3 regions of the Hydrogenophaga taeniospiralis genome follow, and region 1 is predicted to be linked to each of the others. Evidence: predicted binding sites of a transcription regulator. Region 1 holds the regulator's gene; each other region holds the start of a gene.
What was found. The regulator HrcA, encoded in region 1, represses chaperone genes, less so after heat shock. The targets are predictions, from matches to a motif close to TTAGCACTCNNNNNNNNNGAGTGCTAA.

Region 1 (10,444 bases):
TCGCGCATGCTGCTGCCGCCCAAGAAGGTGGCCGAAGGCGAAGAAGCCGAAGACCCGCGCGCCGAGCTGGTGCGCCGCCTGCTCGAATACGAGCAGATGAAGCTGGCTGGCCAGCGTCTGGCCGAGATGCCGCAGTACGGCCGCGATTTCCTGCGCGCGCAGGTCTACGTGGAACAGGCCCTGGTGCCGCGCTTTCCCGACGTGCACGTGCTCGACCTGCAGGGCGCCTGGCGCGACATCCTCAAGCGCGCCAAGCTGGTCCAGCACCACAAGATCAGCCGCGAGGAACTCTCGGTGCGCGAACACATGAGCATCGTGCTGCGCAAGCTGCAGGGCCAGCGCTTCGTGGAATTCGGCGACCTGTTCGACCCCACCCGGGGTTCGCAGGTGCTGGTGGTGACCTTCATCGCCATGCTGGAGCTGGCCAAGGAAACGCTGATCGAACTCACGCAGGCCGAGGCCTTTGCCCCCATCTACGTGCGGCTGGCCTACTCACCCAACTGAACCGAACTGGCCACCGCGCCCCGCTGTACGGGCGCGCACCCAGCACCACACCCCTTCACATCAGAGAGCCATGAGCGCCCACCATTCCTTTGACGTTCTCATCATCGGCAGCGGCCTGGCCGGTCTCACGGCCGCGTTGAAACTCGCGCCCACCCACCGTGTGGCGGTGGTGACCAAACGCGGCATCTCCGACGGCTCCAGCAACTGGGCCCAGGGCGGCATTGCCGCCGTGCTGGCCGAGGGCGACAGCTACGCCTCGCACGTGGACGACACGCTGGTCGCCGGCGCCGGGCTGTGCGATCTGGAGGCCACGCAGTTCACGGTGGAGAACGCGCCCGCGGCCATCGCCTGGTTGCAGGAACTGGGCGTTCCCTTCTCCACCGAAAACGGCGAACTGCACCTCACGCGCGAAGGCGGCCATTCCCACCGGCGCATCGTGCACGCCACCGACGCCACCGGGGCGGCCGTGCAGGCGACCCTGAGCCAGCTGGCCCGTGTCACGCCCGGCATCACCTTCTTCGAGAACCACATGCTGGTCGATCTGGTCACCGAGCGCCAGTTGCCCGACCACAAGCCCGGCGTGGGGTCCACCCGTTGTTATGGCGCCTATGTGCTGGATGTGGACCGCGACGAGGTCGAGACCTTCAGCGCGCAGCACACCATCCTGGCCACCGGCGGGGCCGGCAAGGTCTACCTCTACACCACCAACCCCGACACCGCCACCGGCGACGGCATCGCCGCCGGCTGGCGCGCGGGTTGCCGCGTCGGCAACATGGAATTCATCCAGTTCCACCCGACCTGCCTGTACCACCCCAACGTCAAGAACTTCCTCATCACCGAGGCCGTGCGGGGCGAAGGCGGGCAATTGAAGCTGCCACCGCACCTGGGCAGCCACCGCTTCATGCCCGACCACGATCCACGCGCCGAACTCGCACCGCGTGACATCGTGGCCCGCGCCATCGACTATGAGATGAAGCGCCACGGACTGGATTGCGTGCACCTGGACATCTCGCACCAGAGCCCCGAGTTCCTGAACGAGCATTTCCCCAACATCCTCGCGCGCTGCGCCGAGTTGGGCATCGACATCACCAAAGAGCCCATCCCCGTGGTGCCCGCCGCGCACTACACCTGCGGGGGGCTGGTGACCGACCTGGAAGGCCACACCGACATCGACGGTCTGTACGCCGTGGGCGAAACCACCTGCACCGGCCTGCACGGCGCCAACCGCCTGGCCAGCAACTCGCTGGTCGAATGCATGGTGTTCGCCCAGGCCGCGGTGAAGGCCATCGGCACCGCGGCATTGACCCCGCGCCCGGACATCCCGCTGTGGGACGACAGCCGCGTGACCGACGCCGACGAGCAGGTGGTGATCTCGCACAACTGGGACGAACTGCGCCGCTTCATGTGGGATTACGTGGGCATCGTGCGCACCAACAAGCGCCTGGAGCGCGCCGCCCACCGCATCACCCTGCTGCAGCGCGAAATCCAGGAGTTCTATTCGCAGTTCCACGTCACACGCGATCTGCTGGAACTGCGCAACCTGGTGCAGGTGGCCGACTTGATCGTGATGTCGGCCATGATGCGGCATGAGAGCCGGGGTCTGCACTACAGCCGCGACTACCCCGACCTGCTGCCCGAGGCCAAGCCGACGATTCTGGTGCCGCCCTTGCGCTGACCAGACCAGCGCCAAGCACGCTCCGGGGCCCGCCGCCGGGGGCTGCCCCTGCATGCCCACCCGTCTCAGGCTAAAGTACAGGGATGACCACCGTGGCTGAAACCGGCAAAAAGAGATCCTCCGCTGCCCAGGCGCACCCGGCGGCGAGTGCCGCCGCGGCCAGCTTTGCGGCACTGGTGGGCAAGCTGGACTATCTGAGCCCGGCCGAGATCGAAAGCGTGCGCCAGGCCTACCGCTTTGCCGACGAAGCCCACCTGGGTCAGTTGCGCAAGAACGGCGACCCCTACATCACCCACCCCATCGCGGTGGCGGCCCAATGCGCCGAATGGAAACTCGACGCCCAGGCCCTGATGGCGGCGCTCATGCACGACGCCATCGAAGACTGCGGCGTCACCAAGGAAGAGCTGGTCCAGCGCTTTGGCGCGCCGGTGGCCGACCTCGTGGACGGGCTCACCAAGCTGGAACGGCTGGAGTTCGACACCCGGGAACAGAACCAGGCAGAGTCGTTCCGCAAGATGCTGCTGGCCATGGCCAAGGATGTGCGGGTCATCCTGATCAAGCTGGCCGACCGCACCCACAACATGCGCACCATGGGCGACATGCCGCGCAGCAAGTGGCAGCGCATCAGCAGCGAGACCCTGGAGATCTACGCCCCCATCGCGCACCGCCTGGGGCTGAACTTCACCTACCGCGAACTGCAGGATCTCGCCTTCCGCTTTCTCCACCCCTGGCGTTACGAGGTGCTGTCCAAGGCCTTGAACAAGTCGCGCACCCGGCGCCACGACCTCATTGCCCGGGTCCAGCGGGAGGTCGAGGCCGCGTTTGCGCGCCAGGGCATGGGGGTGCGCATCCTGGGCCGCGAAAAGACGCTGAATTCGGTCTACCGCAAGATGGACAGCAAGCACCTGTCGTTCTCCCAGGTGACCGACATCTACGGTTTTCGCATCGTCGTGCCCGAACTGACCGACTGCTACACCGCCATGGGCATCCTGCACCAGCTCTACAAGCCGGTGCCGGGCAAGTTCCGCGACTACGTGGCCATTCCCAAGGTCAATGGCTACCAGTCGCTGCACACCACCCTGATCGGCCCGTTTGGCACCAACATCGAGTTCCAGCTGCGCACCCACGCCATGGACGTGGTGGCCGAGTCGGGCGTGGCCGCGCACTGGCTCTACAAAGCCAGCGAACCGGGCAGCGACACCTCGCAGCGCCTGGGCACGCAGTGGCTGCAGTCCCTGCTGGACATTCAGCAGGAAACCCACGACGCCGGCGAGTTCTGGGACCACGTCAAGATCGACCTGTTCCCCGATGCGGTCTATGTGTTCACGCCCAAGAGCAAGATCCTCGCGCTGCCACGCGGCGCCACCGTGATGGATTTCGCCTACGCCATCCACAGCGGCGTGGGCAACCGGGCGGTGGCCGCCAGGATCAATGGCGAGCAAAGGCCGCTGCGCACCGAGCTGGCCAATGGCGACGTGGTGGAAATCGTCACCGGCGACACCGCCGAACCCAATCCGGCCTGGCTGTCGTTCGTGAAGACCGGGCGTGCCCGCTCCAAGATCCGCCACCACCTCAAGACCCTGGCGCAGGAAAAAGCCAACGAACTGGGCGAGCGCATGCTCACCCAGGCCCTGCGCTCCGAGGGCATCGCGACCCTGCCAGACGAGGAAGGCGACCACAAGAGCACCTGGGAAAAGCTGCTGCGCTTCACCGGCAACAAGTCTCGACACGAACTGATGACCGACATCGGGATGGGCAAGCGCATCGCCAGCATGGTGGGCAAAAAACTCGCTGTGCTGCTGTCGGAAACCGGTCTCAAGCCCGACGCGCTGCTCATCAGCACCGAGCGCTACGCCAGCGGCCAGGACGAGACGGTTTCGCAAGGCGTGGTCAGCCTGGACGGCAGTGAGGGCCTGTCGGTGCAGTACGCCCCGTGCTGCCAACCGATCCCGGGCGACCGCATCGTAGGCTATCTGGGTCGCGGGGAGGGCCTGGTGGTGCACGCCGAAGACTGCCCCACGGGCAAACGCCTGTTGCTGCGCGACAGCGAGCGCTTCCTGCAGGTGGAGTGGGCCGACGAGCCCGTGCGTCCGTTCGACACCACGGTGGTGGTCACGGTGGCCAACGGCAAGGGGGTGCTGGCCCGCGTGGCCTCGGCCATCGCCTCGGCCGAGGCCGACATCACCCACGTGGACATGGGCGACGAACCGGCACAGACGGCCACCGACATCCGCTTCTCGGTTTCGGTGCGCGACCGCCAGCACCTGGCCGACGTTTTGCGCAGCCTCAAGCGCACGACCTCGGTCATCAAGGCCCAGCGCTTCAAGCCCTGATCAGGTCTTCGCGGCGGGCGCCGGATACGTCACCGACACGATGTCCAGTTCCTGCACACCACCGGGCACCACCAGCCGCACCACCTCGCCCACACGGGCCTTGAGCAGCGCGCGCGCCACGGGTGACACCCAGCTGATCTGTCCCTGCGCGCTGTCGGCCTCGTCCACGCCGAGGATGGTCACCGTGGTTTCCAGCCCCGACTCGTCGGCGTAGGTCACGGTGGCGCCGAAAAACACCTGGTCGCCTCCGTGGTGCATGGAAGCATCCACCACCTCGGCGATCTCCAGCCGCTGGGTCAGGAAGCGGATGCGGCGGTCGATCTCGCGCAACCGCTTTTTGCCGTACAGGTAGTCCCCGTTCTCCGAGCGGTCGCCGTTGCTGGCCGCCCAGTGGACGATTTCCACCATCTTCGGACGCTCCTCGTCCATCAGCGTGAACAACTCGGCGCGCAGCCGGTCGTAGCCAGCGCGCGTGATGTAGTTCTTGCCGCTGGGCACGGGCGCGGCGACGGGCAGTTCGTCGTCGGCGTCCTGATCGGACTCGCGGGTGAAGGCCTTGCTCATGGGTACGGTGTACAGCAGAAATGAAAAAGCCTGCAGCTTTTGGCTGCAGGCTTTCATTTTGGTGCGGCTGGCAGGAATCGAACCCACGACCCCTTGGTTCGTAGCCAAGTACTCTATCCAGCTGAGCTACAGCCGCGTAAGCCACGCATTGTAGCACGACTTTTTTGGTAGGCCGTGTTGGACTTGAACCAACGACCAAAGGATTATGAGTCCTCTGCTCTAACCAACTGAGCTAACGGCCCGCGAAGGGGTGGATTGTAGAGGCCGCCGACGAGCGCCAGCCGGGGCCGGCTATTTGCTGTGGCTCAGCGCGTTGCTCACCAGCTTGGCCGTGACGTCAACGATCTGGATCATGCGTTCGTAGGACATGCGCTGGGGCCCGATGACGCCCAGCGTGCCCACCACCTGCCCGTCGACTTCGTACGGGGCCGTCACGACCGACAGGTCTTCGAAGGGCACCACCTGGCTTTCGCCACCGATGTAGATGCGCACGCCATCGGCCTGGGCCGACACGTCGAGCAGGCGAATCAGCTGCGTCTTCTGCTCGAACAGATCGAACAGGCGACGCAGGTTGCCCATGTCGCTGGAGAACTCGCTGACCGAGAGCAGGTTGCGCTCGCCAGAGACCACCACCGCCTCCTGCCCCGCGTTGTCGTCGGCGCCGATCTCCACCGCGGCCTGCATCAGGGTCGCGATCTCGCCACGCAGCACATCGACCTCGGTCTTCAGCCGTGAGCGCACCTCTTCCATGGTCAGCCCCGAGTAATGGGCGTTGAGGAAATTGGCCGCCTCCAGCAACTGCGACTGGGTGAAATGCACCTGGGTGTGGATGATGCGGTTCTGCACATCGCCATCGGGCGACACCAGGATCACCAGCACCCGCCGCTCGGACAGGCTGAGAAATTCAATGTGGCGAAACACCGAAGCTCGGCGCGGCGCCATCACCACGCCCACGAAGTGCGAGAGGCTGGAGAGCATTTGCGCGGCGTGGCTGATGACGCGCTGGGGCTGGCCCGCCTCGATGCCCGGTGCGCCCATCTCGCCCACCCCCGGCAGTCCGTCGCGCCGCACCGTGAGCATGGTGTCGACGAACAGGCGGTAGCCACGCGCGGTGGGAATCCGACCGGCCGAGGTGTGGGGGCTCGCGATCAGACCCAGCTCTTCAAGGTCGCTCATCACGTTGCGGATGGTCGCGGGCGAGAGATCCAGACCGGCGGCTTTGGCCAGCGTGCGGGAACCCACGGGCTGCCCGTCGGCGATATATCGCTCGACGAGGGCCTTGAGCAGCAACTTGGCGCGGTCATCCAACATGGTTTCATTTTACGGAGGTATGCGCCCCGCGGGAGCCCGCGGGCGACAAGGGTTTTCCGGGTCGGGCGGGCCGCGCGGGCTATGTTGTAATTTGTGCATGAGCCTGCCTCCCGAACCCTCGCCGACAGCCCGAAAAATGGGCAAGCCGCTGCGCTTCGCGCACGTCGCCATCATCGGCAAATACCAGGCGCCGGGCTCGCGCGACGCGGTGGAGGAAGTGGCCCATTTCCTGCACGATGTGGGCTGTGAGGTGTCGCTGGAGCAGGACACCGCGCTCAACACCGGCCTGCTGCAGTACCCCGCGCTGGACGTGCCCGCCATGGGCAGTGCCTGCGACCTGGCGCTGGTGGTGGGGGGTGACGGCACCATGCTGGGCATCGGTCGCCAGCTCGCGCGCTACGGTGTGCCACTGGCCGGCATCAACCAGGGCCGGCTGGGCTTCATCACCGACATTCCCTTCGACAGCTACCGTGAAAAGCTGCGACCCATGCTGTACGGCGAGTTCGAGGAAGACCCGCGTGCACTCATGGCCGCCAGTGTGTGGCGCGACGGCCGATGTGTGTTCGAGGCCACCGCGCTCAACGATGTGGTGGTCAACCGGGGTGGCGTGGCCAGCATGATCGAGCTGCGTGTGGAGGTGGACGGCCATTTCGTGGCCAACCAGCGCGCCGACGGTCTGATCATCGCCTCGTCCACCGGCTCCACCGCGTATTCGCTCTCGGCCGGCGGCCCGCTGCTGCACCCGGCCATTGATGGCTGGGTGATGGTGCCGATCGCGCCCCACACCCTGTCCAACCGCCCCATCGTATTGCCCGCTCACTGCGAGATCGCGGTTGAGATCGTCTCGGGCCGCGACGCCAGCGCCAACTTCGACATGCAGTCCCTCACCAGCCTGCTGCACGGCGACCGGATCGTGGTGCGGCGCTCCGAGCACACCCTGCGTCTGCTGCACCCGGTCGGCTGGAGCTATTTCGACACCCTGCGCAAAAAGCTGCACTGGAACGAAGGCGGTTGAAAACCCGGTCAAAATACGACCGGTCTGCCCTTCACACGTTCCACTTCACCCCACGTTCATGAGCCTCCGACGCATTGTTTTGCGCGACTTTGTCATCGTGCAGTCGCTGGACCTGGAGCTGGACCAGGGCTTTTGCGTGCTCACCGGCGAAACCGGCGCCGGCAAGTCCATCCTGATCGACGCGCTGCAACTCGCCCTGGGCGCACGCTCCGACAGCGGCGTGGTGCGCGAGGGTGCGTCGCGCTGCGAAATCGCCGCCGAGTTCGATGCCCCGCCCCACCTGGCCAACTGGCTGGAAGAGCAGGGTTTCCCGCTGGATGACAGCCTGCTGCTGCGCCGCACGGTCGACACCGAAGGCCGCAGCCGGGCCTGGATCAACGGCAGCGCGGCCACCGTGGCCCAACTCAAGGTGCTGGCCAACGAGCTGGTGGACATTCACGGCCAACACGCCTGGCAAAGCCTCACCCGTGCCGACGCCGTGCGTGCCCTGCTGGACGGTTATGCCGGCATCGACACCTCCGCCGCGGCGCAGGGCTGGGCGCAGTGGCGCCAGTGCCGCAAGGCGCTGGAGACAGCGACCGAGCGCCAGAACAGCCTGCAACAGGAAAGCGAACGGCTGGCCTGGCAGATCGGCGAGCTGGACAAGCTCGCGCCGCAACCCGGCGAGTGGGACGAGCTCAACGGCCAGCACGGCCGCCTGGCCAACGCCCAGGGGCTGCAGGACGCGGCCCAGGCCGCCGTGGCGGCGCTGGACGCCACCGAACCGAGCGCGGGCGACCTGATCCACCGCGCGCTGGCGGCCCTGCAGGCCCAGGCCCACATCGAGCCCGCCTTCGCCGACCCCGTGGAAGCGCTGGAAGCGGCACTGGCCCAGGTGCAGGACAGCGTGCACAGCCTGCACCAGTACGCCCGCCACGCCGAACAGGACCCGTCCCGCCTTGAGGCGCTCGACCAGCGGCTTTCGCTGTGGCTGTCGCTCGCGCGGCGCTACCGCCGCCCGCCCGAAGAGCTGGCCGAACTGCATGCGCAGTGGAAGGCCGAACTGGCCCAGGTGGACCAGGCGCTGGATCTGGCCGCCCTGCAGCAGGCCGAGCGCCAGGCCTGGAAAACCGTTGACAGCGCCTTGCTGGCCTTGACGAAAAAGCGCCAGCAGGCCGCCCCCCGTCTGTCCCAGGCGGTCACCGAAACCATGCAGACCCTGGGACTGCAGGGGGGGCGATTCGAAGTGGCGCTGCAGCGCCTCGAAGAGCCCCAGGCCCATGGCCGCGAGCAGGTCGAGTTCCTGGTGGCCGGCCACGCCGGCGTCACGCCACGCCCGGTCGGCAAGGTCGCCTCCGGCGGTGAACTCTCGCGCATCGCGCTGGCGATCTCGGTCGTCACCAGCCGGCTCGGCCAGGCCCCCACGCTGATTTTTGACGAGGTGGATTCGGGCATCGGCGGTGCCGTGGCCCACACGGTGGGGCGCCTGCTGCGCCAGCTGGGCCAGGACCGGCAAGTGCTGTCGGTGACCCACTTGGCGCAGGTGGCCGCCTGTGCCGACCACCACCTGCTGGTGAGCAAACAGCAATCCGGCCAGCAGACTGTGAGCACGGTCGAGGCGATCGCACACGAGCAGCGCATCCGCGAACTCGCCCGCATGCTGGGCGGCAACGAACAGTCCGAGGTGTCGCTGGCCCATGCCCGCGAGTTGCTCGCCGCCTGACACGCAGCCCCCATGTCAGACACCCTGCCCCGCCCCATCGAACTGGTGCTGATCACCGGCATGTCCGGCTCGGGCAAGTCGGTGGCCCTGACCGCGCTGGAAGACCTCGGTTTCTACTGCGTGGACAACCTGCCACCCGAACTGCTTGAGTCCTTCATCGCACTCGAACAAAGCCACCAGGCCCATCGGGTCGCCATCGCCATGGATGTGCGCAGCGCCGCTTCGCTGCCGGGCCTGCCCCGCCGGCTGGAACGGCTGCAGGCCCAGGCCGACCGGCCGGTGCACCTCACCACCGTGTTCCTGGACGCCACCACCGACACCCTGGTGCGCCGGTTTTCCGAAACGCGCCGGCTGCACCCGCTCTCGCTCAAACAGGCCAACGATCAGCACAGGGCGCTGACCGACGCCATCGAACACGAACGCGAATTGCTGGCCGAATTGCGCGAGCAGGCGCTGGTGCTCGACACCAGCCTGATCCGCCCGGCGCAATTGCGCAGCCACATCAAAGAGCTGCTGGGCACGGTCCAGGCACCGCTGACGCTGGTGTTTGAGTCGTTTGCCTTCAAGCGCGGCATCCCGATGGACGCGGATTTCGTGTTCGACGTGCGCATGCTGCCCAACCCGCACTACGAACCCGAACTCAAGCCCCTGACCGGACGCGATGCGCCGGTGGCGGCCTACCTCGCCGCCCAGCCCGAGGTGGACCAGATGCGGCAGCAGATCGATGATTTCCTGCGGCACTGGCTGCCGCAGATGCTGCGCGACCATCGCAGCTACGTGACCGTGGCCATTGGCTGCACCGGGGGGCAGCACCGCTCGGTGTACCTGGCCGAACAGCTGGCGCAGGCCTTCGCCACCGAGTGGGCGACCCAGGTGCGGCACCGCGAGGTCGATGGTTGGCCCGCCTCCGCGGCCCGTCCAGCCACCTCGGGTTCCTGACGACGTGCTCCTGACGACGTGCCTGCGGTCTCCCTGAGGTTGAATCAGGGCGGGTCGTTGGAGAGCAGCAGGCGCACCGGGGCCGGCAGCCCGTATTGCACCAGCGCCGCTTCCTCCACCCATTGGCCGCTCAGACCGGTCGCGAATTCCACGGGCTGCGAGGTTTCGAGCAGCCATGGGTGCAGACGCAGCTCGCGGTGCGTCAGACTGTGGGACACCGGCTCCAGCGCACGCGCGGCACCGCGCAAGCCCGGTGGCAAAGCCGCCAACAGGGAGGCCTCGCTGTCGAACACCGGCAGGCAATACAAGTCGGCCCAGATGCCCCGGGCCGGCCGGCGCTCGAGCCACACCCGACCCGGCGCACCCACGTCCTGGCCGCGCAGCCACAGCAGCCACCAGGA
Region 2 (10,444 bases), 150 kb from region 1:
GCAACTGGTCGTGGCTGTGGATGAACAGCTCGCCCGAGAACGGGACGCGCGCGTGTTGGATGCGCACCCAGTAGGCCACCGGCGCATCGCTGCGCGGGGCCAGCTTGAACACGGGGTAGCGGTCGGGCGATGCCCAGGCGTTCACGGGCAGGCGGTCGCCCGCGTGCTGCTCAATCCAGCTGCCGTTGGCGCCGCGGTGGTACAGGCTCACGCTGTCGGTGCCCGAGCGCGCCAGCTCCAGCTCCCAGTGCGCGTTGTTGTCCTGGGCCCAGGCGGTGAAGCCGATCCAGAGCGCGGCCTTGCCTTCCAGCCGCAGGCGGTGTTGCCCCGCGCGCAAGCCGAACGGCAGATCGGCCTGGCGTTGCTCCACGTCCTGCACCGTGAGCTGGCCGTCGGGGTCCACCCACCAGGCGCTGCGTTGGGCCAGATGCACGCTTTTCAGGGAACCGTCGAGCAGCACCGGGGGCAGGCTGGAGGGGGTGGTGGCCGGTGCGGCGAATGCGCTGGCGCACAGCGACAGCGCCAACCCGAGCAGCCGCGCCATGAATCGGCGGAGGGAGGCCTGCAAAAGGGGGCGGGCGGGCGGGGCGGAAGCCCGGGCCGCCAGGTTCGTGTGAAGCATCTCCCGATTGTGTCGCCACCGGCCGAGGGCCGCGTGGTCATCGCTGGCGCCCGGTGCCATGGCCTGCGGGTTGCGGCCTGTTTGCGACACCCGCCAACGTGAAAAAGCCCCAGCCGGCAAGTTGCCGTCTGGGGCCTGAGGGGTGAGCCGGGCCGGGTCAGGCGAAAGCAGAGAGTGCCTTGCGCATCTTCTTCATGGCCGCCACCTCGATCTGGCGCACCCGCTCGGCGCTCACGCCGTACTCGGCCGCCAGCTCGTGCAGCGTCATGCCGCCCGAGCCGTCGTCGTTCACCTTGAGCCAGCGCTCCGTCACGATGCGGCGCGAGCGCTCGTCGAGCTCGCCCATGGCGCGCGCCACGCCTTCGGTGGCCAGCGCGTCGCGTTCGGCCGATTCGAGCACGGCGGTCGGCTCGTGGGTGGCGTCGGCCAGGTAGGCGATGGGGCCGAAGCTGTCTTCGCCATCGTCACCCGGGGTCGGGTCCAGCACCACGTCGCCCCCCGAGAGCCGGGTTTCCATTTCGCGCACTTCGGCGGGTTTGACGTTCAGGTCGCGCGCCACCACGTCCACCTCGCCGTCGGAAAACGCCTCGCGGTGGGTGTCGCCGTCCAGCGCCTCCGAGCGGAAGCCCTGCTTCATCGAGCGCAGGTTGAAAAACAGCTTGCGCTGGGCCTTGGTGGTCGCCACCTTGACCATGCGCCAGTTCTTCAGGATGTATTCGTGGATCTCGGCCTTGATCCAGTGCATGGCGTAGCTCACCAGGCGCACGCCCTGATCCGGGTCGAAGCGCTTGACGGCCTTCATCAGGCCCACATTGCCCTCCTGGATCAGGTCGCCGTGTGGCAGACCGTAGCCCAGGTACTGGCGCGCGATGGACACCACCAGCCGCAGGTGCGAGAGCACCAGCTGCCCGGCGGCGTCAATATCGTTGCCATCGCGCAGGCGGCGCGCGGCGCTTTGTTCTTCTTCCAGCGTCAGCAGCGGCATGCGGTTGACGGCCGAAATGTACGCGTCCAGGTTGCCCAGCGCGGGCAGGGTCAGCGAACGGCTCGCCCAGGGGCTGACCGTGGCCAGTGTGGCGGACGGCAGGGCGGCGGGGACAAGGGATGCAGACATCGTGAAAACCCTCCTCAGGTTGACTTGCTGTTCATGTTAGCACTCTCTGTGAGCGAGTGCTAAGGCAGAAGTTCCATGGCCGGGGTGGGGAGGGGTTTTGATGCTTGATGGCCTACCTCAACTGACGACTACCTGCCCAGCGTGCGCAACATCAACCTGGGCCAGGGCGACGTCGCCATGGGCAACGGCAACCTCATGTACACCGTCAGCCAGGACCAGGCCGGCGGCGCACACACCGTGCGTTGGGAGGAATACACCAGCTTCAACAAGATCAGGGAGATGCGCTTTGGCAACCTGAGCAACCCGGCCAACCCCACCGATGCGGTGGCCGACCGCACGGTGGCCTTCGTCTATGGCCCCGAACACCAGCGGCTGCGTCAGACCATCACGCTCACCAGCAACGCGCCCAGCCACATGGAAGCGGGCACCACCTGGTACATGAACGGCCCCGACAGCCTGGGCCTGAGCTATGAGAAGGAAGTCAAGGCCAACGGCCTGATCGAGCACAAGCACTACCTCACGGCGGGCGGCGAAAGCTTCGCGCTGCACACCCAGCGCGAGGGAGCCCTGAACGGCAAGCCGGCCAAGTCGGTGAGCTACTTCCACCACGACCACCTGGGCAGCCTGGCGGCCATCACCAACGAGGCCGGGGCCGTGGTCGAACGCCTGGCCTACGACCCTTGGGGCAAGCGGCGCTTCAGCGACGGCAACAAGGACAGCAACGACACCTTGACCTGGACCGTGACCAAGCGTGGCTATACCATGCACGAGCACATGGACGAGATGGGCGTGATCAACATGAACGGGCGGGTGGATGATCCGGCCATCGGGCGGTTCTTGACGGCCGAGCCTTACATTCAGGCGCCGTTCTATCTGCAGAGTTTCAATCGGTATGCCTATGTCTGGAATAAAACCGTTGGGAGGTGTTGATCTCTCTGGATTTGTTTCAACTGAAACGACAACGATAACAGCAACGAATTTGGATACAGGTGAAACAACCACGTATACAGATCTTGGCGTGGCAACCCTTGAGGTGCCCGAACCGAGTAACAGCGGTGGTGGAGATCCCACTGCAGGCAATAGCGGGGTCTACTCAAAGCCGCCGAAACCGTCAGATCCGTCGACGTCGACACAATCTGGAATAAGTTCGCTTCTTCAGCAGCTTATCAATGCAATTGGAATACCCCGGCGACGACGCCGGAAAATATAAAGAAGCTGCCGGCTCGAAAACCTGTAGTTTCTGCAACGGTAGCGGTCGTGCCTACACTTCAGTTACCATCTTTGCCCAATTTGGTGGCAGCAATTCCTGTCGTGTTTGCGGAAATTCGAGCGTTTGTGATGCCTGTGCTTTATGTGCCTTTTTTGCGTGGAGATACTCCTCAGACGCCGCAAAATGCATTGAGTGCCAATGAGGCGGAGGATGCTGGGGCAGGCAGTGGAGCCACACCAACTGTGTCCTCGGAGGCGCCTGCACAGCCAGATGAAAACAATCTAGACAAGATAAAACGCGACAAAGATGCTGACGCTGCCGCTTGAGAGGCCGGTTATGACGGTGTACATGACGCCAAGAAAGATCGTGGCGAGAGCACGGTCAACATTTATAATGACAAAACGACGGGGGCAAAAGTGGATATGGAATGGTAAAAAGGGTTCTGACAAGGAGCAGTTGTGAATTCCATGACCACTAGGAAGAAGTCTGTTGCCTTGGTGTTAAGAGGGTTTGATCTCACTGCGCAGGAAGTGGCGATCCTTGTTGGCGTGGAGACATCGCGACTGGGGAATCGTGGGGAGCCGGTGAAGCCGGGTGTCAAAACACGGTTAATCCGGTCGCATGTCGGGTTCGCAATGGAGTTCTCAAACGACGCTGAACTGTGCGATATGCTCCCCACACTTCTTACACATCTTGGGGGCGTCGACCATCTTTGCCGGGTAAGAGACCAGGTGCAGCCAGAATTTTCCGAGATTAATTTCGATTTGCCAGTTAGGGAGTCTGATGAACTGCAAGATGGATATTTGTCGACTACTGTTATTGCAGATGTTTTGCGGCTCAGGGCTAGCCTGTCGTTCGGATTTTTCTAGGATACGGCTGAAAAGTAGGCCGGATTGAGTGGCTTTGATGTTATTAAGTTTATAACTGCTCACGCAATATTCGCGAGGGCCAGTGGCCAGTTCTCTTGAAGATGTAGGGGTCAAGTCTTGCCTTTGCCTTGTTCGAAGAAAGATGGCGTTTTCTTCGGGTGAAATCTATTAAATTGATCGATTGAATGAGGCTCTCAGTGCTTAAAAGTACCAAACGCTCGGCAGTCCTCACTCTGCTGGGGGCGTTGTTCCTCTCCGCCTGCGGCGGCGGCAACGAACAAACCGGCGCCACCGATCTCTACGGCGCTTACGACGTGATCGAAGGCGGCATGAGCGAAGTCCAGGTCAAGGCCGTGATCGGCGCCGAGCCGCAGCGCCGCCAGGCCGATGGCGATAAAGCCCACATCCTCACCTGGGAAACCGACGCCAACACCTACCGCCACACCACCCTGCTGGTGACGCTGCATGACGAAGACGGGGTGACCCGCAAGATCGTTACTGGCTACCGCGGCAACCAGTCGCAGTCGTTCTGAGTGGCGGGGATACGCAGGCCCCGCATGCTGACGATTGATCTGCCGCTCCGACCGTGGTCTGCCTGGCCACCCGCCGCGCAATGGGCGATGCTGGCCGGGGTGCTCTGCGTTGCAGGGTTGGGGCTGCTGGGGCAGAGGCAGTGGCAGCAGCGCGCGCTGGGCGCGAGCCATGCGCAGCTCCGCATGTTGCAAAGCCAATGGGCCGAAACGCGGGCCGCCAGGGATGCGGCTGAAAAGCGCCCATCCGGTGCCGGGGTGGCTTCCGGCACACAGGTCCCCATGGAGCCGGCGTTCTGGCCCAGCCGCGCGCAGGGGGTGGATGGTTGGGTGCGGGTGGCCGCCCACGCGGCGGCCGACGCCGCCGGGGTGTCGCTGCAGCAACTGAGTGTCACTTACCCCGAGCCACCGGCGGGTGGCGGCGAACCGGCTCCGGTCTCTTATGCAGTGCTGCAGGTCTCGGCCCGCGGCAGCTACGCGGCCCTGAAAACCTGGCAGGCCCGCATGCAGCAGCTGCCCAGCCTGGGGGTGGAGCGCCTGCGTTGGCAGTCTCCACCGAATGACGGCTCGGGGCACCTCAGCGCCGACTGGACGTGGCGGTTGTGGCTCAAGCCAGGGGGTGGTGGTGCATTGGCCGCACTGCCCTTGGCGGGAGCGCCCGCGCCCTTGCGGCCCTTGCTGGCCGAAGCGAGGCGTGACCCTTTTGGCATGACGGCGCCCCCGCCGCCTGCGCCGGTGGTGGCCTACGTGGCCCCGCCCGCTCCAGCGGTTCAGTTGCCGCCGGCGCGACCGCCCCTGGTGTGGGAAACGCTGGGGCGCCTGCGGGGGCCAGACGGGCGGTATCGCATCACGGGCCACTGGGGCGACCCGGCGGCCGTGGTCACCCTGGCCGAAGGCGACGAGAGCCCGCGCGGCCATCGGGTGGCCCGCATCACCGCCCAAACGCTGGAGCTGCTGCACCCCGATACCCAGGAGCGTTTGCGGTTCAGCCTGCCGCAGGCCCCCCGGTTCGAACGTCGATAATCCAGCATGCACACACGCAAAACAATGGAAGAGGGTGGCCGCAGCCCTTGGACAAGAGGTTGGACATGGGCGATGGTGCTGTCGCTCGGGGTGGGCCTGGCCGGCTGCGCCCAGCAACGCATTCGCGACGAATCCCACAAACTGATGCGCGATGGGCGCTACGAGCAGGCCATCCAGACCCTGAAGGAAGGCGTGGCCGAATACCCCGAAAGCGCGCTCCTGCGGGCGGGTTTGGCCACGGCGCAGACGGACGTGGTCTCGCGTCTGTTGGCGCAAGTGACGGCCGAGCGCGCAGCCGGGCAGTGGCAGGCCGCGCAAGACACGCTCCAGCGCGCGGCCACCCTGCACCCCGAACACCCGCGCGTGCGCGACCTGCAAGCGCAGTTGCGCGCCGAAGAGGCGGCCCTGCAGGCGCTGGCGCTGGCCCGAAAAACCGCGCAGGGCGGGCAGCCAGCGCAGTTGGTGCAGGCCCTGCAGATGGTGGACCAGGGCCTGGTGCGCACGCCCCGGCAGCCCGACCTGCTGGCCTACAAGCGGCAACTGGAAGCCGACCTGCGCCAACACAGTGCGTTTGCCCGCCAGCACAGCCTGGCCGAGACCCGGCCCATCAGCTTGAGCTTCAGGCAGGCGCCGCTGTCGTCTCTGCTGGAGGCGATCCGTCTCGGCACGGGCATCGATTTCGTGCTTGACCGGGAAGTGCAGACCGAGCAGAGTGCGAGCGTGTACATCCGGGAAGCGCGGGTCGAAGACGCCATCGATCTGGTGCTCGGCGCGTTTCAGCTCTCGCGCCGCATCGTGGACGGCAAGACGGTGCTGGTCTACCCCAACACGCCGGAAAAGCACAAAGAGCACCGGGAGCAGGTGATCCGCGTGTTTCACCTCTCACACGCCGACGCCAAAGCCACCTCCACACTGCTGCAGTACATGTTGCGGATACAGCCACCGTATGTGGACGAACGGGCCAATATGCTGGCGTTGCGTGAGTCGCCCGAGCTCATGGCGGTGGCCGAACGCCTGGTGGCCCTGCACGACATGGGCGAGGCCGAGGTGATGCTCGAAGTGGAGGTGCTGGAGGTCAAGTCTTCTCGGTTGACCGAGTTGGGGGTGAATTTCCCCAACAATTTCTCGCTCTCGCTGCTGCCGATGCCCAACCAGACCGGCATCACGGTCGACACCTTCAACAACCTGAATCTGCGCGGTGGCTTCAATGGCATCAACTATGCCCAGGTGGGGTTGTCGGTGGGCAATCTGCTGGTCAACCTCAAGCGCGAGGTGGGGGATTTCAATACCTTGGCCAACCCGCGCATCCGGGCGCGCAACAAGGAAAAAGCCACCATCATGGTGGGTGACAAGGTGCCGGTGATCACCACCACGGCGGCCTCCAGTGGTGGCTTCGTTTCAGAGAGCGTGAACTACCTCGATGTCGGCCTGAAGCTGGAGGTGGAGCCCACCGTCTCACCCGACGACGAGGTGGCCATCAAACTGGCCCTGGAGGTCAGCTCGCTGGCACGCGAGGTGCGCAGTTCCACCGGCTCGGTGGCTTACCAGATTGGTACGCGCAACGCCAACACCACCCTGCGCTTGCGCGACGGCGAGACCCAGTTGCTGGGCGGCCTGATCACCAACGAAGACCGCATGACGTCCAACCGCGTGCCGGGCCTGGGCGACCTGCCGTTGGCCGGGCGCCTGTTCTCCAGCCAGAAGGACGATACCCAGCGCACCGAGCTGGTGTTGGCCATCACGCCGCGCATCCTGCGCAGTGCGCCCAACCCAGACCTGGCGCAGGCCGAGATGTGGGTGGGCACGGAGAGCTTCACGCGACTGCGCCCGCCCCCCGTTTCGGGCGTCAAACCCTTGGTGGGCGCCCTGGGCAACTCGCCCCAAGGCATGGCGGCGGAGCCGGCCACGGCGGGAGCCACACCCAACACGTCCGCGGAAACGCAGGCGCAGGCAGCCGGTTTTGCCTTGAGCTTTCAGGGGCCGGCCCAGCTCAAGGTGGGCGAAGAAGCGACCGTGGTGTTGCAGGCAAAGTCCGACGTGCCTTTGACCGCCCTGCCATTGAACCTGCGGTTTACGCCCGACACCCTGCAGATCGTGGGCGTGAACGAGGGGGACTACTTCCAGCAAGGCAACGCGGTGAGTAGCTTCACGCACGCCGTGCGGGCCAAGGAGGGGCGCTTGAGCCTGGGCTTGTTGAGCAATGTTTCGCAGGGCGTGACCGGTGAGGGCGATGTGGTGAGCCTGCGCGTGAAAGCCCTGGCAGCGGGCCCGGCCAGCATTGCCGTGCACAGCGGTGATGTGCTCGGCGTCAATGTGGTGGTGCCCATGCCGGTCAAACCGCAGTGGTCCGTGCAGGTGCCATGAACACCAGGCTCCTGGGCTGGGGCGGTGCGGGCAGGCCACTGGCCCGTGGGTTCACGCTGATCGAGCTGTTGGTGGTGATGGCGGTGCTGGGCATTCTGGCGGCGGCGGTGATGCCCTTGGGTGAAGCCATGGTCCAGGCGCAGAAGGAGCGCGATTTGAGGGCGGCTCTGTGGGAGATCCGCTCGGCCATCGACGAGCACAAACGCCTGGCGGACAAGGGTTTCATTGCCGCTGGCCCGGCGGGCTCGGGCTACCCGGCCAGCTTGGGTGTGTTGGTGGCGGGGGTGGACGACATGCGCCCCGGCGGCACGGGGCGCAAGCTGTACTTTCTGCGCCGGGTGCCGCGCGACCCGTTTGCGCCCGCGTCGTTGCCGCCGGAAGCGACATGGCGGCTGCGCAGCTACGCTTCGCCACCAGACGACCCCAAGCCCGGGGCCGATGTGTTTGATCTGCGCTCCTGGTCGGATGCGCTGGGAATGGATGGAACACCCCATGCGTCGTGGTAAGTCCGTCAATGGGCTGCGCCCGTCACGCGGACGTGGAGCGTTCGCTGGGTTCACGTTGATTGAGCTGCTGGTGGTGCTGGCGGTCGTCGCGATCCTGGCCAGCCTGATCGCGCCGCAGTACCTCGACCGCATCGACGATGCGCGCGAGACGGTGCTGCGCAAGAACCTGGTGGGTCTGCGCGAGGCGGTCGATCTGTTCTACCGGGACAAGGGTCGCTATCCTAAAAACCTCAAGGAACTGGTGGACGCGCGCTACATACGGGCCGTTCCCGAAGACCCGATGACGGGGGGGACGGACAGCTGGGTGATCGTGCCACCGGTGGCTGGCCAGCGCGATGGTGTGTTCGATGTCAGAAGCGGCTCGCCTGAACGCGCCCGCGACGGCACCCCGTTTTCCCAGTGGTGAGGAGCGGGCCCATGCGTGCGCGACAACGGGGCTTCACGATGCTGGCGGTACTGGCGGCGCTTGTGCTGCTGGCCTTGTCTTTGCAGGGCGTGATGTGGGTGGTGTCCACCCAGGCACAGCGTGAACGCGAGTTGGAGTTGTTGCGTGTGGGCGCGGCGATTCGGGATGCGATTGGTCGGTATGTGGAGTCGTCACCGGGGGTGGTGAAACAGTGGCCGCCCAGTCTGGAGGCCCTGTTGGACGATCGCCGTTCGGTGGTGGTGCGTCGGCATTTGCGCCGCCTGTATGCCGACCCGATCCAACGCTCCGGCGAATGGGGCCTGGTGCGCGCCCCTGATGGCGGGGTGGCGGGGGTGTATTCCTTGAGCCATGCGCCTTCGATCCGTACAAGCGGGGTCGATCTGGCCGTGTATGGGGTGGTGCCGGCGGCACGCTACGTCGACTGGCGTTTCGTCTATGTGCCGCCCTCGAAGGCCTTGGAGGCGCCGCTATGAGCCAGACCTTCCGTGTGCGTCTGCTGCAGGAGGCTTCGGGGCGCGTGACCGAGGAGGTGCGCGAAGCGCCGTCCGAGGCCGCGCTGCGGGCCCGCTTGCTGGCCGATGGCCTGGTGCCCCTGGGTATCCGCCCTGTTCGCCAGTTTCTCCCGCCATGGAAACGAAAGGCGGCGCCGTCGTTCGCGCTGTTCTGCCGGGAGCTGCGCACCTTGATTCAGGCGGGGATGACGGTGGTGGAAGCGGTGGACACCCTTTCGGCGCGGGAACGGGCCATGGGAAACGATGGATCCCTGGCGGCCCAGCTGTTGCGCCACCTGGAGCAAGGCAAGTCCTTGTCCACCGCATTGGTGGAGACGCCGGGTGCGCCGTCCGTTCTGGTAGCGGCGGTCAAGGCCGGGGAACGGACCAGCGATCTGGCCCAGGCCCTGGACGACTACCTGCGTTTTGACACGATGATCACCGCGCTCAAACGCAAGGTTGTCAGCGCGGCCATTTACCCCGCGTTGGTCACGACCTTGGGCGTGGGTATTTCCTTGTTCCTGCTGTTGGTGGTGATGCCGAATTTCGCACGGATGTACGCGCAGGTGCGCGGCGATGCGCAAGGTGCCGCGAGCTGGATGATTGAGTTGAGTCTGTGGGTCAGTGCCCACCACGCCCTGGCATTGACGACGGTGGCTGTGTTGATCCTGGCCGCATTGGCCTGGGGCTGGAGCGGGATGGCCAGGCGCCAAGTCATGGTCTGGATTCAGAAACCAGCGTACGTTCGGCGCAGGGTGGAAGATTTTCAGCTGGCGATGATGTTCCAGGCGTTGGCGCTCATGCTCAAGGGCGGTTACCCCATGACCGAAGCCCTGGCGGTGGCCAGCCGCTCCGCGCTGGACGAAAACCTGGCCCGGTCGTTGCGGGATGCGCTGGCCCGGATCGAGCAGGGCGCGCCGGTGGCCCAGTCCTTGAGCGACGCGCATTTGTGTGATGAGGTGGGGCGACGCCTGATGGCGGCGGCCGAGCGCAACGGCAGCTTTCATCTCGCGGCCGATGTGGTTTCGCGCATGCATGGTGAGCGCTTCGAGCTGTTTGTCGAGCGACTGACGCGCATTGTCGAGCCCGTGCTGCTGATGGCCGTGGCGCTGATGGTGGGCGGTATCGTGGTGATGATGTATCTGCCTGTCTTCGACATGGCCACCCGTTTGCGTTGACCTTGTATGACACCAGAACGACTTCAATCTTTGATCCAAGAGGCCAGGCGGCAACCCTCTGAGCTGGAGGGCTGGCTCTGGGAGCGCCTGCTCGCGGCCGGCGGCGTGCC
Region 3 (10,444 bases), 2.8 Mb from region 1:
GGTCCAGTCCGGGTACTGGCTGGCCGGAAAAGCCTGGCGCAGCTCGCTCAGGATGAAATCGGTCGGGTCCGCATCCACATGCCCGTAGACGTATGGGCCCTGGGTGCCATGGAAATAGAACTCCGGCGCCACGAACAGGTTGAGCACGCTGCCCGGCGCATCGCCCGATGGCAGGGCGGTGCGCGCCTGTTCCGCGGCGTTCTTCAGCACCGCGATGCGTGCACGCACGTCCGCCTGAAAGTCCTCCAGCCCAAGATAGGTGCCCGCCACCGCACCCGGGCCATTGGGGTTGCCGATGGCGACCATGTTGGCCGGCGTGGTGGGGATGGTGTATCCGATGAATCGGACCTTGGAATACCGCTGGGTCATGAAAATGCCTCCTTTGAAGTCCGTGTGCGGGTCACGCCGTGCGCATGCGTCTGGCCGTGGCCTGGTGCCGTGATGCGGATGGCTGGCGCAGGTCGAACGTGGCCAGCAGCAGCCAGCGCCGGGCCTTGTGCTCGACGCCCGGCTTGGCGCGCAGCGGCGTGGTGTAGTGCCAAAAAGGCAGGCGGTACAGCGCCACCGATCCGTCACTGGCGGCCGGATAGACGCCCGCCAGATGGCCATGCTCTTCGCAGACCAGGAACTGGTCCTGGACGCTGTCGTTGCACAGCGAGATGTGCAGATCCACAAAACCGTCGCGTGCGTGGGCGTTCTCCGGGTGGTGGTCGTTGTGCGGTCCCGAATAGTCGCCGGGCTCGTACAGGATGAGTTGCACGCCGCGCCGCCGCTCCAGCGATAATCCGGTGATCCGCTCGGCGAAGAGGGCCAGGCTTTCCGAACGAAGCATCTGCAGCAGGCCGATGTCCGCGGCGGCCCGGTAAGCGGCCGTTCGGGGGGAGTCGAAATAGGCCGTCTGGATGCGCATGCTCTTGGGCAAGCGCTCGGTGTAGTTGCGGCGCATGCCGGTGATGGTCTCGGGCGGAATGCGCGACTCGATGCGGCGGACATGGGCCGGCATGGTGGCGTCGAGCAGGCGTCGCGCTTGCTTCGCCCAGGTCTTGTTGAGCATGCCCGGCAAGAAGGCCAGTGGCGTCTGGCCGGAGCCCGTGTCCTTGTTCGCGGTCCAGCCGGCGAAACGCGCTGTGTCTGCGAAACCCTGCCGCAGCATCACCTGGCCTCGCGCGCTGAGCATGTCGGCGAATTCCGCCGGAAACCTCTCCATGGTTGCCTCCTCTGCTGTTGTGCGGCCATGCTCGTGCATCGCATGCGTTCGCCCCGCAACGCACTGGCAACCCTGACAGGTGGGCCCGCCTGACCGGCGACCGTCTTGCTACGGTCAGGGCCCGACGCGACCATGCCTCGAAGGCCGCGCAGGGGTAGGCATTCTTTCAAACACTCATGGAGACCACATGGCCAGCACTTCTCAACGCAGTTCCGCATGGACCGCAGCCATCAGCACCCTGCCCGCCGATATCCGCCCGGACGTTGACCTGATGTGGGACCAGGGCGGGTTTCTGTCGGCCGAACAGGTTGGCAGCATGCTTGGCAAGCTCGGCGCGCAGGCTGAGATCGGCACCTTGATGATGCAGCTGTTGCCTGTGGCGCAAAGCTATGCGGTGGTACCCGTCTCGCACTATCAGGTCGGGGCGGTGGCAGCAGGGATGCCGGTCCCAGGCACGGGCTGGGCCAGCCTGTATCTGGGCGCGAACTTCGAGTTCAACAATGCGGCTCTGAGCTTCACCGTTCATGCCGAGCAGGCCGCCACCAACAACGCCTGGCTCCATGGCGAAGCGGGTCTGCAGGCGTTGGCCATCAGCGCGGCGCCCTGCGGGTATTGCCGGCAATTCCTGTACGAGCTGGTGTCCGCCCAGCAACTCAACATCCTGTTGCCCCCGGTGCCGCCCCAGCCCGGCGACCCCTATGCCTACACGATGACGCCGCTCACCCGCTTCCTGCCCGATGCTTTCGGGCCGACGGACCTTGGCATCACCGGTGGTCTGATGGACCCCAAACTGTGCACACATGCGGTGAGCCTGCCCGGTGGAACGCCGAGCGATCCCGTGGTTGCCGCCGCGCTCGGCGCAGCGCAGCGTTGCTACGCCCCCTATCCCACCGACACGGCATACGGCTACGCGGGCATTGCCGTGCAACTGGAGGATGGAAGCATCTACGCTGGACGCAACGCCGAAAACGCGGCCTACAACCCCAGCCTCTCGCCCCTGGAGTCCGCGCTGGCCTTCATGAACATGAATCAGGTGCAAGGCGCCACCCGCCAGGTGACCCGCTGCGTCCTGGTGGAAGTGCAGACGCTGTCCAGCCAGCAAAGCGCGAGTGCGGCCGTGCTGGCCGCCTACGCTCCAGGCGTGACGCTGGAGTACCACGCGGCAACCAGTCCTTGACCTTTTGCCGCCATTGGTGGGCCTGCTCGGGAAGAGACGTTCACCACGCGTTCACAGGCATCGCGCACCTGCGGACAGGCAAAAAAGACCCCCGCCCTTGAAAACCGGGGTCCCCGCCCTTATCATTAGCACTCGCTGGAGTTGAGTGCTAACACTTTGCTTCAAGTCGATCAACGGCATCCGCCGGCCCCTGGTGGCCGGCACCGACCGTGTGAACCACCCCTTTTCCGTTCTATTTCAGGAGATGCAATGAACCTTCGTCCTCTCGCCGATCGCGTGATCGTCAAACGTATCGACAGCGAAACCAAGACCGCTTCCGGCATCGTCATCCCCGACGCAGCTGCTGAAAAACCCGACCAAGGTGAAATCTTGGCCGTCGGTCCCGGCAAGAAAAACGACAAAGGCGAACTGTCCGCCATGAACATCAAGGTCGGTGACCGCGTTCTGTTCGGCAAGTACAGCGGCCAGACCGTCAAGGTCGACGGCAACGAACTGCTGGTCATGAAGGAAGACGACCTGTTCGCCGTCGTCGAGAAGTAATTCTTCTCTCACCCATCCCCAATTACTGAATCCGGAGAAATCAACATGGCAGCAAAAGACGTCATTTTCGGCGGCGAAGCCCGCGCACGCATGGTCGAGGGTGTGAACATCCTGGCCAACGCCGTCAAAGTCACCCTGGGCCCCAAGGGCCGCAACGTGGTGCTCGAGCGCTCCTTCGGCGCCCCCACCGTGACCAAGGACGGTGTGTCCGTGGCCAAGGAAATCGAACTGAAGGACAAGCTCCAGAACATGGGCGCCCAGATGGTCAAGGAAGTCGCTTCCAAGACCTCGGACAACGCCGGTGACGGCACCACCACCGCCACCGTGCTGGCCCAGGCCATCGTGCGCGAAGGCATGAAGTACGTGGCCGCCGGCATGAACCCGATGGACCTGAAGCGCGGCATCGACAAGGCTGTGGAAGCCCTGATCGCTGAGCTGAAGAAGGCCTCCAAGGCCACCACGACCAGCAAGGAAATCGCCCAGGTCGGCTCCATCTCCGCCAACAGCGACTCCAGCATCGGCGACATCATCGCCAATGCCATGGACAAAGTGGGCAAAGAAGGCGTGATCACCGTGGAAGACGGCAAGTCGCTGCAGAACGAGCTCGACGTCGTCGAAGGCATGCAGTTCGACCGCGGCTACCTGTCGCCCTACTTCATCAACAACCCCGAGAAGCAAGCCGCCCTGCTGGACAACCCCTTCGTGCTGCTGTACGACAAAAAGGTCTCCAACATCCGTGACCTGCTGCCCACGCTGGAGCAGGTCGCCAAGGCCGGCCGTCCGCTGCTGATCATTGCCGAAGACGTCGAAGGCGAAGCCCTGGCGACGCTGGTGGTCAACACCATCCGCGGCATCCTGAAGGTGGTGGCTGTGAAGGCCCCTGGCTTCGGCGACCGCCGCAAGGCCATGCTGGAAGACATCGCCATCCTGACCGGCGGCAAAGTGATCGCCGAAGAAGTCGGCATGACGCTGGAAAAAGTGACCCTGGCCGATCTGGGCTCGGCCAAGCGCATCGAAGTGGGCAAAGAAAACACCACCATCATCGACGGCGCCGGCGCTGCCGCTGACATCGAAGCCCGCGTGAAACAAGTGCGCGTGCAGATCGAAGAAGCCACCAGCGATTACGACCGCGAAAAGCTGCAAGAGCGCGTGGCCAAGCTGGCCGGCGGCGTGGCCGTGATCAAGGTCGGCGCTGCCACCGAAGTCGAAATGAAGGAAAAGAAGGCCCGCGTGGAAGACGCCCTGCACGCCACGCGCGCTGCGGTGGAAGAAGGCATCGTGGCCGGTGGCGGCGTGGCCCTGCTGCGCGCCCGTCAGGCGGCTGGCACCATCAAGGGTGACAACGCCGACCAGGACGCCGGCATCAAGCTGGTGCTGAAAGCGGTCGAAGCGCCCTTGCGCGAGATCGTGGCCAACGCCGGTGGCGAGCCGAGCGTGGTGGTCAACGCCGTGCTGGCTGGCCAGGGCAACCACGGCTTCAACGCCGCCAACGACACCTATGGCGACATGATCGAAATGGGCATCCTGGACCCGACGAAGGTGACCCGCACCGCGCTGCAGAACGCCGCTTCGGTGTCCGCTCTGATGCTGACGACCGAGTGCATGGTGGCCGAGTCCCCGAAGGACGACGCACCTGCCGGTGGCATGGGCGGCGGTATGGGTGGCATGGGCGACATGGGCGGCATGGGCATGTAAGTTCTCCTTGCCTGAGACGCCATGCCGGCGTTGCAAGGGCTTGCCGTGGCGCTGCCACTGTCTACGCCCTTGCGCCTTGGCCTGGCGCCTCATGCTGCGTCGGAATGCATCACTGCAGGCTGACGCCCCCCCAAAAAAACCCCGCGAGTCGCCTCGCGGGGTTTTTTTTCAATGGGGGAAAAAATAGCGAGAAAGCTCGCTCGGTCATTCAGCGGAGGAACCCGTGCGCGGCGTGGCGGGCCAGGCCGGGCGTTTTTTGACCAGCGCTCGCGTGCCTCGTCGTCAGGGTGCCGCGCAGCTGAAGCTGCTGGCCTGGGACGGGTCGCCGCTGCCCTTGTATTGGGGGTAGCCGGGGTAGGGGCACAGCGGCCGCTCAAACGTGGCTCCGGCGGCGGTGGTGCCGGTCGCCACAAGCTGGTTGGGCGCGATGCCTTTTTCCACCCAGTCCACCAGCGCGGTCACCAAGTCGGCATGGGCCGCACCTGGGCCTGTGAGGTCGTGCCCGACGCCGGGCGAGGTCACAAACCGGGCATAGCCGTCGAAAGCGGCGCTGCCACTGTCCTTGCGTACCTGGTCCAGGTAGGCGGCGGTGCGGTACACCGAGACGCAGGTGTCGGCCAGGCCATACCACACCAGCAGCTTGCCGCGCTTGCCAAACGCCTTCAGTGAAGCCTTGGGCTCCATCACCTTGGACAGAGACTGCCACTTGGGTGCCAGGGTCCGCGGGTCGTGGCTGATGGAGTCGGCTTCCGTGGAGCCCGTCAGGGTCTGGATGACCGCAGTGGGCGCGATGTAGCTGAAGCCTTTTTTCAGGAAGTCGCCATCGTACTCAAAGCCAAAGGCATAAACCTGCCAGTCGCCGGTGGCGGCACCGCCGCGCCCGTAGCGCTCGTAGCCCGTCATGCCGTTGGCCAGGGTGATGGGCACGGTCTTGTTGGCGTAGTTGAGGCGGATGGCTTCGACTTGGCCCGAGGTCAGGCAGCTGTCGTCCTTGGCGCCGGCCACGTCGTCCTTGCACAGCAGGTCGGTGGGCACGTAGTTGCAGGCTTCCACGTTGCCGATGATGCCGTCTTCCAGACCGTCCAGCTTGTCACAGGCCTTGATTTCGGCGGCTGCGTACAGGGTCGATTTGCCGGGGCTGATCCAGTTGGCCTGCTCGGGCAGGTTGGCCTTTTTGCTGCCGTCCGCGTTGTGGCCGTAGATCCAGCGGTTGAAGTTGCCCAGGTTGACCTGGTGGGCTTGCTGGCTGATGGCGGGGGACATGGCCAGCACGCCGTCGTAGTCGTTGGGGTACCTGCTGGCCGCCATCAGGCCCGAACGGCCGCCGTTGGAGTGCCCCACCATGTAGCGCCGGGTGGGGGCTTTGCCATAGAACTGGGTGGCGATGTGCGCGCCCACTTGCAAGGCAAGGTGGTTGGCTTCGTAGGCATGGTTCTTCAATGCGGTCTTGTCTTTGCCCCAGGCAAAGTCTTCCGTCTGGTGGCCGGAGTCGGAACTGATGCGCACGAACGGCAGCGCGGCCTTGCCCTGCACGTATTTCACGTGCCAGGGGTCGTCGGTGGGCATGAAGCCGTCAAACCCGCCGCCGCCCAGGGTCAGTACCTTGCCGTTCCAGTCGGTGCCCTCGGGCAGTTCCACGGCCCAGTGGATGGTGGAGCCGGGCGACGACACGACGGTCCCACGCACGATGCAAGCGCGAGGCATGGCAATGGGCTCCTGGGAACCGTAGTGTGTTTCGGGCACGGTTTGCGCGGGCCGCAGTTCGGTCTTGACGAACTTCGCGTTGACAGGCAACCGGTGGGGCACAAAGCTGGCGCACGACTCGGCCAATGGCCGGGCCGAAGGCGGTGCGGGCGTCTTGTTGCTGGCGTGGGCGCCAAGCATGACGGCGCTGGCCAGGGAGCCCGTCAGAGCGGCTGTCTTGGGGAATGCCTTTGCGGCGGTGTGAACGCGACTGGACTGGGACGCCCAGAACGGGGTTGTGCAGAATGAGGGGCTCATCAATGTGCTTCCTTGCAAGGAAATTGCCGCTCATGCACGGCTGGCCAGCCCTGTGCAGCCAGCCCTGTGCAGCGGGCTTGGGCCATGCTAGGACGGTGCAAATCCGGCGTCTTGTACGCCACGGGGAACCGAGGGGAAACACCGATGTCGGCGCTTCATGCCATATCCGGGGTGGTCTATCTGGGCAACGATTGGCTGATGTACGCCGATCCCGATCTCGCGTTCAATCTCTCCGAGAACGTTGCGCCGGCACTGGTGTTTGGGTCGGTGGGTGCCCCTGCCACGTTGGGGCTGCGCGATGAGACGGAGGTTTGCGGCACGGTGCTGCTGCATGCCAGTGGTGTGTGGAGCGGGCTGTCCCGGCGTCGCGCGCTGGCCTTCCTGTACGTGGACCCCCTGTCTGACGTGGGCGTCTGCCTGCAGCAGCGCGCTCAGGGAGGGGTGGTGGTCTGGCCGGATGGCGAGTTGATGGCGCGGCACGGCATGGCTTTGGACGCCTTGTGTCAAGGTGATGTGGGTGCAGCCCATGTCAGGCGGTGGGTGGCCAGCGTGCTGGGCGAGGCGGCTGCGCTTTCGGGCGGTGCGGCGCGGGTCGATGCACGGCTGACCGGGCTGCGCGCCGGTTTGCATCGGCACAGCGAGGGGCGCGCAGACCCGGTGGCCTTGGCCAGTCAATTGGGCCTGTCTGCCGAACACGTGCGCAAGCTGTTTCGCCAGCAGGTGGGCATGACGCTTTCAAGCTACCTGGCGTGGGCCAGGCTGTACCAGGTGACCGCCAGTGCCTGTGACGCGCAACAGCGCGGGCAGAGCCAGAGCGCCACCCACCTGGTGAGCGCCGGGGGGTTCTACGACGCTTCGCACGCGTCGCGGGCCATCAGGCGTTACTTCGATCTGCTGCCGACCGAAATGCTGGCGCCCAAGGCGTTCGTGGACTGCCGTGTCTTGGGCTGATGCGTGCCATGTGCGCTGCCAACGGCACACGGCCCGCTCAGGCCACCGGCTCCCAGCGCCCGCTGCGCTCGGATTGCCAAAGTGCGTCGATCACGCGCGCCTGTGCCACCGCGTCGTTCAGACCGTTGCTGGCGCCGGGGTCTGCGCCCTCGCGCAGGCGGCGCGAGAAGGCTTCCACCTCCAGCCGGTATTGGTCGGCCAGGGGCAGGGTCTCCACGGTGACGCTGCTGCCGTCCCGCTGCCCGCCTTCGTCCAGCGCCAGGCGCATCTGCGCGTCGCGCGCGGCGTTGAAGGGCACGAACAGTTCGATGCGGCCCGTGGTGCCCACCACCTGCACCCGCTGGAACGGCACGCTCTGTGTGGATACCGTGAAGCTGAGTTGCCTGGTGCCGCCAAAGTCCAGCAGCGCGCTGGTCAGCCGGTCGGTTCCCAGCACCGGGTCGCGGTCCACCAGCGAGATGGCGCGCAGGGGCTCGGCTTCAAACAGGTAACGCCCCGCCAGCACCGCGTAGCAGCCAATGTCGTACAGCGCACCGCCGCCAATGCCGGGCTGGTTGCGCACGTTGCTGGGGTCTTCGTTGAAGTACGAGAAGAACACCTGCACCGCGCGTGGCGTGCCAATGCGCCCGGCCCGCACCAGCTCGCGGGCGCGCAGCCATTGCGGGTGGTGGCGCACCATGAAGGCCTCTTCAATGAGCACCCGCGATGCGGCGTCCTTCACGCTCAGGGCCTCTTCGGCGTTGAGCGCGAAGGGCTTTTCGCACAGCACGTGTTTGCCCGCCGCCGCGGCCGCGAGCGTGAGGGGCACGTGCAGGTGGTTGGGTAGCGGGTTGTAGACCGCCTCGATGGCGGGGTCGGCCAGCAGCGCCTCGTAGCTGCCGTAGGCCTGCGCGATGCCCAGCGACTGCGCGGCGGCTTGCGCCGCGGGCAAGGACCGCGAAGCGATGGCGCGCAACTCGACCAGCGGGCTGGACAGCATCGCCGGTATCACGTGCTCGAGCCCGATCTTCGCGGTGCTCAGCACGCCCCACACGACTGGCTTCATGGCGTTCTCCAGGTGGCGGTCGTCGCGGTCGCGTCGCTCAGATATAGCTGTTGACCAGGTTCTCCAGCCGTTCCTGGCGACCCGAGACCGGGCGGGTGTCGGTGTTGCGGGCCACCACGTGGGCGGCCACGGCGTCCAGGCCCATCTTGCCGGCGAGGATGTCCTGGCCGAAGGGCGTGGCCCAGCCGGCGTAGCGCTGCTCCACCAATTGGCCGAGCTGGTCGTCCTGCAGCATTTTTTCGGCGATCAGCAGGGCGCGGGCCGAGACGTCCATGCCGCCGATGTGGCCGTGGAACATGTCTTCGGGGTCGATGGACTGGCGGCGCACCTTGGAGTCGAAGTTCAGGCCGCCGGTGGTGAAGCCGCCGCCCTTGAGGATGAGGTAGAGCGCCAGCGCGGTCTCAGGGATGTTGTTGGGGAACTGGTCGGTGTCCCAGCCGCACTGCATGTCGCCGCGGTTCATGTCGATGGAGCCGAAGATGCCCAGGTCCAAAGCGGTGGCGATCTCGTGCTCGAAGCTGTGGCCCGAGAGCGTGGCGTGGTTGGCCTCGATGTTGACCTTGATCTCCTTGTCCAGGCCGTAGCGGCACAGGAAGCCGTAGACCGTGGCGGTGTCGAAGTCGTACTGGTGCTTGGAGGGTTCGCGCGGCTTGGGTTCGATCAGGATGGTGCCCTTGAAGCCGATCTTGTGTTTGTAGTCCACCACCATGTTGAGGAAGCGGCCCATCTGGTCGAGCTCCTGGCCCATGCGGGTGTTGAGCAGGGTCTCATAGCCCTCGCGGCCGCCCCACAACACGTAGTTCTCGCCGCCGAGCTTGAGCGTGGCGTCCATGGCTTCCTTGACCTGCAGGGCGGCCAGGGCAAAGATTTCGGGGTTGGGGTTGGTGGCCGCGCCCGACATGAAGCGGCGGTGGCTGAACAGGTTGGCCGTGCCCCACAGCAGCTTCATGCCGGTGGCCTGCTGTTTGGCGGCCAGCACGTCCACCATCTCGTGCAGGTGGTTCACGCTCTCGCGCGGCGTGGCGCCTTCGGGGGCCACGTCGCGGTCGTGGAAGCAATAGTAGGGCGCGCCCAGTTTGGCGAAGAACTCGAACGCCACGTCGGCCTTGGCCTTGGCGGCCGCCATCGGGTCGGCCATCAGCTGCCAGGGGCGCTGGAAGCTGTCGCCGCCAAACGGGTCGGAGCCGTTCCAGCAGAAGCTGTGCCAGTAGCAGACGGCAAAGCGCAGGTGGTCCTGCATGCGCTTGCCCAGCACCAGGCGGTCTTTGTCGTACCACTTGAAGGCCAAGGGGTTTGCGGATTGGGGGCCTTCGTAGGCGATGGGGGCGATGTCGGCGAAATAGGAGCTCATGGCGTTCTCGGTGGGCAGGGGTTGGGTATGTAAAGACTTCACGCCGTTCGGTACAGGGAACGGAACTGGGCGTAACGGGGTTCGAGCAGGGCCTGCTCGGCGGCATCGGGGTGGTAGCGGGCCTCCACGGCGGGGCTCTGGCACACGGCGCTCTGCGGCGCTCCGGTGGCCAGCCAGGCCAGGCGCGCGGCACCCAAGGCGCCCCCCACGGCGGAGCTGCCGTGGGTCACGACCTCGGTGTTCAGCGCGCTGGCCAGTTGCTGCGCCCAGAAGGCACTGCGGGCGCCGCCACCCACCAGCGACAGGCGGTTGAGGCTGCAGCCCGCCGCGTTCAGAGCCGCCAAGCCGTCTTTCAGGCCGAAGCTCACACCCTCGATGACGGCGTAGCCCAGGCGGGCGGCGTCGGTGTCAAAGCTCAGCTGGTGAAAGCTGCCGCGCACATTCGCATCGTTGTGCGGGGTGCGCTCGCCACCCAGG

Region 2: a site for HrcA is predicted at 1,773-1,799, ahead of rpoH (RNA polymerase sigma factor RpoH). Genes of this name have one in related genera too.
Region 3: a site for HrcA is predicted at 2,510-2,536, ahead of KIH07_RS09665 (co-chaperone GroES). Genes of this name have one in related genera too.

Annotation. Positions count from the first base shown of each region.
Region 1 is NZ_JAHBAG010000001.1:4,780,442-4,790,885, forward strand. It holds gene KIH07_RS22885 (segregation and condensation protein A) at 1-504, shown strand, start outside; gene nadB (L-aspartate oxidase) at 575-2,179, shown strand; gene KIH07_RS22895 (RelA/SpoT family protein) at 2,263-4,512, shown strand; gene greB (transcription elongation factor GreB) at 4,513-5,076, opposite strand; tRNA gene KIH07_RS22905 (tRNA-Arg) at 5,136-5,212, opposite strand; tRNA gene KIH07_RS22910 (tRNA-Ile) at 5,242-5,318, opposite strand; gene hrcA (heat-inducible transcriptional repressor HrcA) at 5,368-6,387, opposite strand; gene KIH07_RS22920 (NAD kinase) at 6,524-7,402, shown strand; gene recN (DNA repair protein RecN) at 7,461-9,104, shown strand; gene rapZ (RNase adapter RapZ) at 9,117-10,043, shown strand; gene mutY (A/G-specific adenine glycosylase) at 10,088-10,444, opposite strand, start outside.
Region 2 is NZ_JAHBAG010000001.1:4,933,869-4,944,312, reverse strand. It holds gene KIH07_RS23675 (7TM diverse intracellular signaling domain-containing protein) at 1-544, opposite strand, end outside; gene rpoH (RNA polymerase sigma factor RpoH) at 780-1,754, opposite strand; gene KIH07_RS25515 (RHS repeat domain-containing protein) at 1,878-2,666, shown strand; gene KIH07_RS23660 (hypothetical protein) at 3,048-3,272, shown strand; gene KIH07_RS23655 (hypothetical protein) at 3,405-3,815, shown strand; gene KIH07_RS23650 (hypothetical protein) at 4,013-4,348, shown strand; gene KIH07_RS23645 (hypothetical protein) at 4,373-5,368, shown strand; gene KIH07_RS23640 (cohesin domain-containing protein) at 5,441-7,732, shown strand; gene KIH07_RS23635 (type II secretion system protein) at 7,729-8,238, shown strand; gene KIH07_RS23630 (type II secretion system protein) at 8,225-8,644, shown strand; gene KIH07_RS23625 (prepilin-type N-terminal cleavage/methylation domain-containing protein) at 8,656-9,138, shown strand; gene KIH07_RS23620 (type II secretion system F family protein) at 9,135-10,334, shown strand; gene KIH07_RS23615 (GspE/PulE family protein) at 10,341-10,444, shown strand, end outside.
Region 3 is NZ_JAHBAG010000001.1:2,008,957-2,019,400, reverse strand. It holds gene KIH07_RS09680 (hypothetical protein) at 1-369, opposite strand, end outside; gene KIH07_RS09675 (hypothetical protein) at 401-1,207, opposite strand; gene cdd (cytidine deaminase) at 1,395-2,384, shown strand; gene KIH07_RS09665 (co-chaperone GroES) at 2,634-2,924, shown strand; gene groL (chaperonin GroEL) at 2,970-4,619, shown strand; gene KIH07_RS09655 (tannase/feruloyl esterase family alpha/beta hydrolase) at 4,902-6,503, opposite strand; gene KIH07_RS09650 (helix-turn-helix domain-containing protein) at 6,819-7,571, shown strand; gene KIH07_RS09645 (Gfo/Idh/MocA family protein) at 7,609-8,616, opposite strand; gene xylA (xylose isomerase) at 8,654-9,967, opposite strand; gene xylB (xylulokinase) at 10,006-10,444, opposite strand, start outside.